Linked DNA regions of Magnetospirillum sp. XM-1. The protein of the gene in region 2 interacts with the protein of the main gene of each other region in a pairwise test. Links are inferred from orthologs where the notes say so. Each region holds a gene or a part of one and is shown on either strand. Other genes may lie near its edges.

What was found. Proteins that work in one complex are often made in the same cells at the same time.
Region 1: the proteins of ligA (region 2) and leuS interact in binary tests that used the Escherichia coli proteins (3 or more experiments, as listed by UniProt). The link is inferred for Magnetospirillum sp. XM-1 from one-to-one orthologs.

What each region holds. Positions count from the first base shown.
Region 1 is NZ_LN997848.1:820,649-824,221, reverse strand. What follows is about bases 417-3,573. They hold leuS (leucine--tRNA ligase), read right to left. Parts: upstream 3,221-3,573; coding sequence 617-3,220; downstream 417-616. Other genes in these bases: XM1_RS04000 (DUF3576 domain-containing protein), read right to left, coding at 3,293-3,573; lptE (LPS assembly lipoprotein LptE), read right to left, coding at 417-630. In the rest of the region: holA (DNA polymerase III subunit delta), read right to left, coding at 1-61; more of lptE, read right to left, coding at 61-416.
Region 2 is NZ_LN997848.1:1,465,856-1,469,621, forward strand. Bases 409-3,341 are described here. They hold ligA (NAD-dependent DNA ligase LigA), read right to left. Parts: upstream 2,951-3,341; coding sequence 866-2,950; downstream 409-865. Other genes in these bases: XM1_RS23885 (hypothetical protein), read left to right, coding at 409-876; recN (DNA repair protein RecN), read right to left, coding at 2,952-3,341. In the rest of the region: more of XM1_RS23885, read left to right, coding at 1-408; more of recN, read right to left, coding at 3,342-3,766. UniProt on the Escherichia coli protein: DNA ligase that catalyzes the formation of phosphodiester linkages between 5'-phosphoryl and 3'-hydroxyl groups in double-stranded DNA using NAD as a coenzyme and as the energy source for the reaction.

The DNA.
Region 1 (3,573 bases), 650 kb from region 2 along the record:
CGCGCATGGCAGGATCCGGCGCCTTGAGGAACGCCTCGGCCCGCGATCCCGCGAGCTTCATCAGCGGACCTCGTCCTGGGAGTCCCGGAAAATGGTGCGCCGTTTGTAGCGCTCCGCATTGGGATTGGCCTGATAGCGCTGGATGGCCACCGCGATACGATTGCGGATATCGTCGGCCAATTGGGTAAGCGCCCGCTCTTCCGCGTCGCGCTCGGTGGCGACGCTGGCATAACGCGGCCCCAGATGGTCGAAATAGACGGTGGTGCTGACCGAATCGCCGAGAATCGTCGATGCTTCCTTGGTCAGCTGAACCTGGGCCGACATGGTGAGATTGGCGACGGTGGCGAAGGTATCCTTGCGGAAGCCGAGATTGCTCACCGATTCGGTCAGTCTGACCGTCAGCGTGTAGGTGTAATCCGCCGCCTCGCCGCGCGGCGACAGGCGTTGCACCAGGGCGTTGCGCAACTGCTGGCCGACGCGGTCCTTGATGGGCTCGATGCGGATGGCGGCCAGATCCACGTCCACGCCGGCGGCGGCACCCGACGGCGTGCCGTACATGGGCTTGAAGCCGCAGCCCGTCGGGCCCAGCGCCAGAACAGCGAACAGAAGAAGCGCTCTAGACCACCACATTGACGATCCGATTGGGCACGACCACGACCTTGCGCGCGGGCTTCCCCGACATTGCCGAAATCACCTGGGGTTGCGCAAGGGCCGTCTGCTCCGCCAGGGCGGCGTCGGCATCCTTGGGCAACTCGATGGTGGCGCGCAGCTTGCCGTTGACCTGAATCGCGACGGTGACGCTGTCCTCCACCAGCAGGGCGGGATCGGCCACCGGCCAGGCCGCCTCGGCCAGCAGGCCGGAACCATTCAGAGCCTGCCACATCTCCTCGGCCAAGTGAGGCATCATGGGGCCGATCAGGCGGGCGGTGGCCTCCAGACCCTCGCGCAGCACCCAGGCGGCCCCGGCATCGCCGGCGGGCAGCTCGCCCCCCGTTAGTTCTCCGAGGCCGTTGGTCATCTCGCGGATGCGGGCAACGGCCTTGTTGAAGTGGAAGCGTTCGAGATCATCGCCCACCTGGGCGATGGTCTTGTGCAGCAGACGGCGGATCTTGGCCACCTCGCCCGACAGCTCCGGCATGGGCGCGCCCACCGGCGGCAGCTCGGCCGACGCCACCATGCGCCACAGTCGGTTGACGTAGCGCCAGGCGCCGTCGACGCCGGCCTCGGTCCAGTCCAGGTCACGTTCGGGCGGGCTGTCCGACAGCATGAACAGCCGCGCCGTGTCGGCGCCGTAGCCGTCGATGATGCCGGCCGGGTCCACCACGTTCTTCTTGGACTTGCTCATCTTCTCGGAACGGCCGCCGGTCACCGGCGCCCCGGTCTCGGCATGGACCAGCTTGCCGTCGGCACCGGGAACCACCTCGGTGGGGAACAGCCAGGCGCCGTCCTCGGACTTGTAGGTCTCGTGGCAGATCATGCCCTGGGTCAGCAGGCCGGCGAAGGGCTCCTTGACGCCGAGATAGCCGCAATCCTTGAGCGCGCGGGTGAAGAAGCGGGAATAGAGCAGGTGCAGCACCGCATGCTCGATGCCGCCGATATACTGGTCGACGCTCATCCAGTAATCGGCCGCTTCCCGGTCGAAGGCCACGTCCGCGCGGTCAGGCGAGGTGTAACGGGCGAAATACCAGCTGGATTCGAAGAAGGTGTCGAAGGTGTCGGTCTCGCGCCGCGCCGGCTTGCCGCAGCAGGGGCAGTCCACGTTCTTCCAGGTGGAATGGTGGTCGAGCGGATTGCCCGGCTTGTCGAAGCTGACGTCCTCGGGCAGCACCACGGGCAGCTGCTCGGCCGGAACCGGCACGGTGCCGCAGGCCTCGCAATGGATCACCGGAATGGGGCAGCCCCAATAGCGCTGGCGCGACACGCCCCAATCCCTGAGGCGGTAATTGATGGTGCGCTCGCCGCGTCCCATTTCCTCGATGCGGCGGATGGCCTCGGCCTTGGCCTCGTCCACGGCCAAGCCGTCCAGGAACTTCGAATTGATGGCCTTGCCGTCGCCGGTATAGGCCTCGCCCTTGGCGATGGCGGCGAGAACCGCCTCCTTCTCCGAGGCGGGCTCAACCACCTGGGTCCAGCCCAGGCCGTACTTGTTGGCGAAGTCCAGGTCACGCTGGTCGTGGGCGGGACAGCCGAAGATGGCGCCCGAGCCGTAATCCATCAGCACGAAATTGGCCACGTAGATGGGCAGCGTCCAGCTGGAATCGAAGGGATGCACGGCCTTGAGGCCGGTGTCGAAGCCCTTCTTCTCGGCGGTCTCGATGGCCGCTTCCGAAGTGCCCATGCGGTTGCATTCGGCCACGAAGTCCGCCAGCGCCGGATTGCCCGCCGCCAGCTCGGCCGCCAGGGGATGGTTGGCGGCGATGGCGACGAACTTGGCGCCGAACAGGGTGTCGGGACGGGTGGTGAAGATCTCCAGTCGATCGGAACGACCGGCCAGGTCGAACATCAGCCGGGCGCCCTCGGAGCGGCCGATCCAGTTCTCCTGCATCAGGCGCACCCGCTCGGGCCAGCGCTCCAGCGTCGTCAGGCTATCGAGCAGATCCTGGGCGTAATGGGTGATCTTCAGGAACCACTGGGACAGCAGGCGCTTTTCCACCAGGGCGCCCGAACGCCAGCCGCGCCCGTCGATCACCTGCTCGTTGGCCAGCACGGTGTTCTCCACCGGATCCCAGTTGACCCAGGATTCCTTGCGGTAGACCAGGCCGGCCTTGAGGAAGTCCAGGAACATCTTCTGTTCATGGCGGTAGTATTCGGGCTCGCAGGTGGCCACCTCGCGGCGCCAGTCGTAGGACAGGCCCATGGACTTCAGCTGCTCGCGCATGGCGGCGATGTTTTCCCGCGTCCACTTGGCGGGATGGACGTTGTTCGAGATGGCGGCGTTCTCGGCCGGCAGGCCGAAGGCGTCCCAGCCCATGGGGTGCAGCACGTTGAAACCCCGGGCCCGCTTGTAACGCGCCACCACGTCGCCCAGGGTGTAGTTGCGCACATGGCCCATGTGGATGCGCCCCGACGGATAGGGGAACATCTCCAGCACGTAATATTTAGGCTTGCCCGGCGCAATCTCAGCCTCGAAGCAGCGCTTCTCCTCCCAGGCCTTCTGCCAGCGGGCTTCGGTTTCCTTGACGTTGTAGCGGTCGCCGCTGATGCCTTCCGGGCGCGACATGGGCTTGTCCATTGCTCTTGGTTGGGAAGATTAAGGATCGGGCGGCGCTCGAGGGCCGCCCGCATCTCTTGCTTATTGCGTCGGTTCGCTCGACACGACCCTCAGCTGCCTGGCCCGGGTCAGGATCGAGTTCTCCAGGTCGACGACCATCTTGGGATCGACGCGCACATCGACCCAGCTGCCCGACCCGTCGCGCACCTGCTTGAACAGCGACACCTTGACGCCATCGGCGCGCAGCGTCCGGTCGAGGATGAAGACGTTGACCTTATAGCGCTCGCTCGGCGTCTCGGGCAGCTGGTACCAGTCGGTGATGATGGTGCCGCCGAAGGCATCCGCCGTGGTGATCGGCATGA
Region 2 (3,766 bases):
AATAAAGGTGTTGAAGATCTTCAGATAACATTGCTGGCAATAAGCGGTGCGGTTGATTCTTTCCTTGAGCACAAGGCGTGGAGATTAATAGAAATACTGGCATCCGGTGAGAGGTTGTATTTTAAGAACTATATAGCCGGTGGAGTTGCGGAAAATGGTGAGGCAAAGCTGAAATATGATACGAATCCGTCTCCATTTTTTGATAATATTTTTGAATATACATTCAGGACATCTGGTTCGACAAGTGTGGGTGTTCTAACAAAATTAAGGGTATTGCAGATAGTAGATCGATATGCATCGCCTGGTGCGGGGCTTTCGTTTCATGAAATACATTCAAGGCTTGCGGCTGATTTTGGATATATTATTGCTCAAAATGAGCTTAAGGTATTATTAATTATACTTGCGCTATCTGAGTCGCTATCTGCTCATGGCATCGAGCCTGATTTGCTAACGTATGAGATAGAGCCGAAGGGAAAATTTTTGGCTAATTCGGTAATGTATCAAATGGGGTACCTTGAGCTTGTCTGTTATCAGGTTGCCATGCCTAGAAAATTTTCAAACAGATTGATTTATGGGAATGATGTCTCTTCTCGTCTTTCTAGGCTGTATAGTGTTTATCGTGGTAGTGGGGCTGTCCAGTGGATCGTTCGCAGTATTGTGAATTGCTTTGTTCTCTACGCATACATCGCAGCTTCGGAAAAGATGGAAAATAGGATCAAAGGGTACGAAGAGGTTGCGTTGGAGATGGGACGGACCCTCCAGGGCAATATAGGTGCCATCGGGGCAAAGTTATTAAAAGATGGGCGTGGGGATGTAATTCCTTTTGCGTTGGCGGCGGTAAAAGAGGCTTCTGTGGCGTTAAGTTCTACGTGCTAGACGTCAGGGCCAGCCACTCGTCCTCGGTCAGGGTCGCGATGCCCAGTTTGGCCGCCTCGGCGGCCTTGGAACCGGCGTCGGCGCCCACCACCACGTAATCGGTCTTCTTGGACACGCTGCCCACCACCTTGGCGCCCAGGGCCTCGGCCCTGGCCTTGGCCTCGGGCCGGGTCATGGTGAGAAGGGTGCCGGTGAACACCACCGCCTTGCCCGCCACGGGCGAGGCGGAGGCTTCGATCACCTTGGCGTCCTCGACGTCGCCGCCGAGATCGCGCATGGCGGCGACCAGATCGTCCACCGCCGCCACGTTGTGCGCTTCCTTGAAGAAGTCCAGCAGGTCGCCGGCCACCGAGGGGCCGATATCCTCGATGCTGATGAGTTCGTCCTTGGCCTCCTCGGTCATGGCGGCGCGCCAGGATTCCAGGCTGCCGTAATGCCGCGCCAGGCGCTTGGCCGTGGCCTCGCCGATCTGGCGGATGCCTAAGCTGAAGATGAAGCGCTCCAGGCCCATGCGGGCGCGGGTGCGGATGGAGTCGAACAGCTTTTCGGTGGAGCGTTTGCCCCAGCCCTCGAAATTCTCCAGCTTCTGCAGCGTTTCGGCTCCGTTGCGGGCCTCCAGGCGGAAGATGTCGGCGGGTTGGCGCACCCAGCCCCTCTCCCACAGGAATTCGATGTTCTTCTCGCCCAGGCCCTCGATGTCGAAGGCGCCCCTGGACACGAAGTGCTTCAGGCGCTCCTTGGCCTGGGCCTGGCAGGTCAGCCCGCCGGTGCAGCGGCGGATCACCTCGCCCTCGGGCCGCACGGCGTGGGAGCCGCAGACCGGGCAGGTTTCGGGATAGACGAAGGGGCTAAGCCCGCGCGGTTTGTCGGCCACCACGCCGACGATCTGCGGGATGACGTCGCCGGCGCGCTGCACGATCACCGTGTCGCCGACGCGCACGTCCTTCCGGGCGATCTCGTCCTCGTTGTGCAGCGTGGCGTTGGAGACCACCACGCCGCCCACATTGACGGGCGTCAGGCGGGCGACCGGGGTCAGCGCCCCGGTGCGGCCCACCTGGATGTCGATGGCTTCCAGCAAGGTGGTGGCCTGCTCGGCGGGGAATTTATGGGCGATGGCCCAGCGGGGCGTGCGCTCGCGGAAGCCCAGGCGCCTTTGCAGGTCGAGATCGTCCACCTTGTAGACGATGCCGTCGATGTCGTAGGGAAGCGCGGCGCGCCGGTCGCCCAGGTCCTGATAGGCCTCCAGCAATCCGGCCACCCCGTCGCAGCGGCGGGTCAGCGGATTGACAGAGAATCCCCAGGCCTTCAGGCGCTCCAGGTATTGCCAGTGGCTGGCCGCCGGCGGGCTGGAGGCCTCGCCCATGGCATAGGCGAACAGCGACAGCGGCCTGGACGCGGTGATCTTGGGGTCCAACTGGCGAAGCGAGCCGGCGGCGGCGTTCCTGGGATTGGCGAAGACCTTTTCCCCCGCCGCCTCCTGGCGCTGGTTCAAGGCCAGGAAGTCGGCCTTGGTCATGAACACCTCGCCCCGGATCTCGATCACCGCCGGCGCGTCGGAGCCCAGGGTGCGGGGCAATTGCGATTGGGGGAAGGTCTCGAGGTTGCGGGTGACGTCTTCGCCCTCGGCCCCGTCGCCCCGCGTCGCCGCCGAGACGAACGTGCCGTTCTCGTAGCGCAGGTTGATGGACAGGCCATCGATCTTGGGTTCGGCCACATAGGCGAGCGGGGCGTCGTCACCCAGGCCAAGGAAATTGCGCACCTGGGCGTCGAACTTGCCGACGTCCTCGGGCGTGAAGGCATTGCCCAGGCTCAGCATGGGCACCGAGTGGACCAGCGTGCCGAAGCCTTCCGACGGCGCGGCGCCGACCTTGGCCTTAAGCGGGCTTTTGGCCGCCAGTTCGGGGAAGCGTTCCTCGATCTCGGTCAGGCGCCGCCGGGCCCCGTCATAGACGTCGTCCGTGACCTCGGGCGCGTCCTTGCCGTGATAGGCCTCGTCCCAGCGGGCGATCTTCTCGACCAGCTCCGCATGCTCGATGCGGGCCTCGAACGGGGTGAGGGCGGGGACGGGGATCATCTTACCCCATCAACGCGTCGGCCGCGGCGCGGGCGTGGTCGGTGACGGTTTCGCCCGACAGCATGCGGGCGACTTCTTCCCGCCGCGCCTCGGGCGACAGGCGGTCGACGCCGGTGGTGGTCTTGGCGCCGGTGACCGCCTTGGCCACGCGGTAGTGGTGGGCGCCGCGCGCCGCCACCTGGGGAGAATGGGTGACCACCAGAATTTGCAAGGTCTCGGCCAGGCGGCCCAGGCGCTCGCCCACGGCCGCCGCCACGGCGCCGCCGATGCCGGAATCCACCTCGTCGAAGACGATGGTCGGCGTGGACGAGATGCGGGCCAGCACCACCTTCAGGGCCAGCATGAAGCGCGACAGCTCGCCGCCCGAGGCGATCTTGCCCAAGGGGCCGGGGGCCGAGCCGGGATTGGTCGCCACCTCGAAGCCGACCTGATCCAGGCCCATGGGCCCCCACTGGGCCTCGTCCACCTGGGTGACGCGGGTCTGGAAGCGGGCCTTGTCCAGCTTCAGGGGCGGCAGTTCGGCGGCCACCGCCTTGTCCAGCTGGGCGGCGGCGGCAAGGCGGGCCTTGGAGAGCGCCCGGGCCTGCTCCAGATAGCGGGTGCGCGCCGCCTGCTCCTCGCGGGCCAGACGGGCCAGTCCGTCGCCGCCGCCTTCCAGGGCGGCCAGCTGGCGGCCCAGGCGGTCGAGCAGCAGGGGCAATTCGTCGACGGAGACCTGATGCTTGCGGGCGGCTCCGCGCAGCGCGAACAGGCGCTCCTCCACCTTTTCCAGGTGGCGGGGGTCGAGGTCGATTTCGGCCGAGGCGCGTTCCAGCA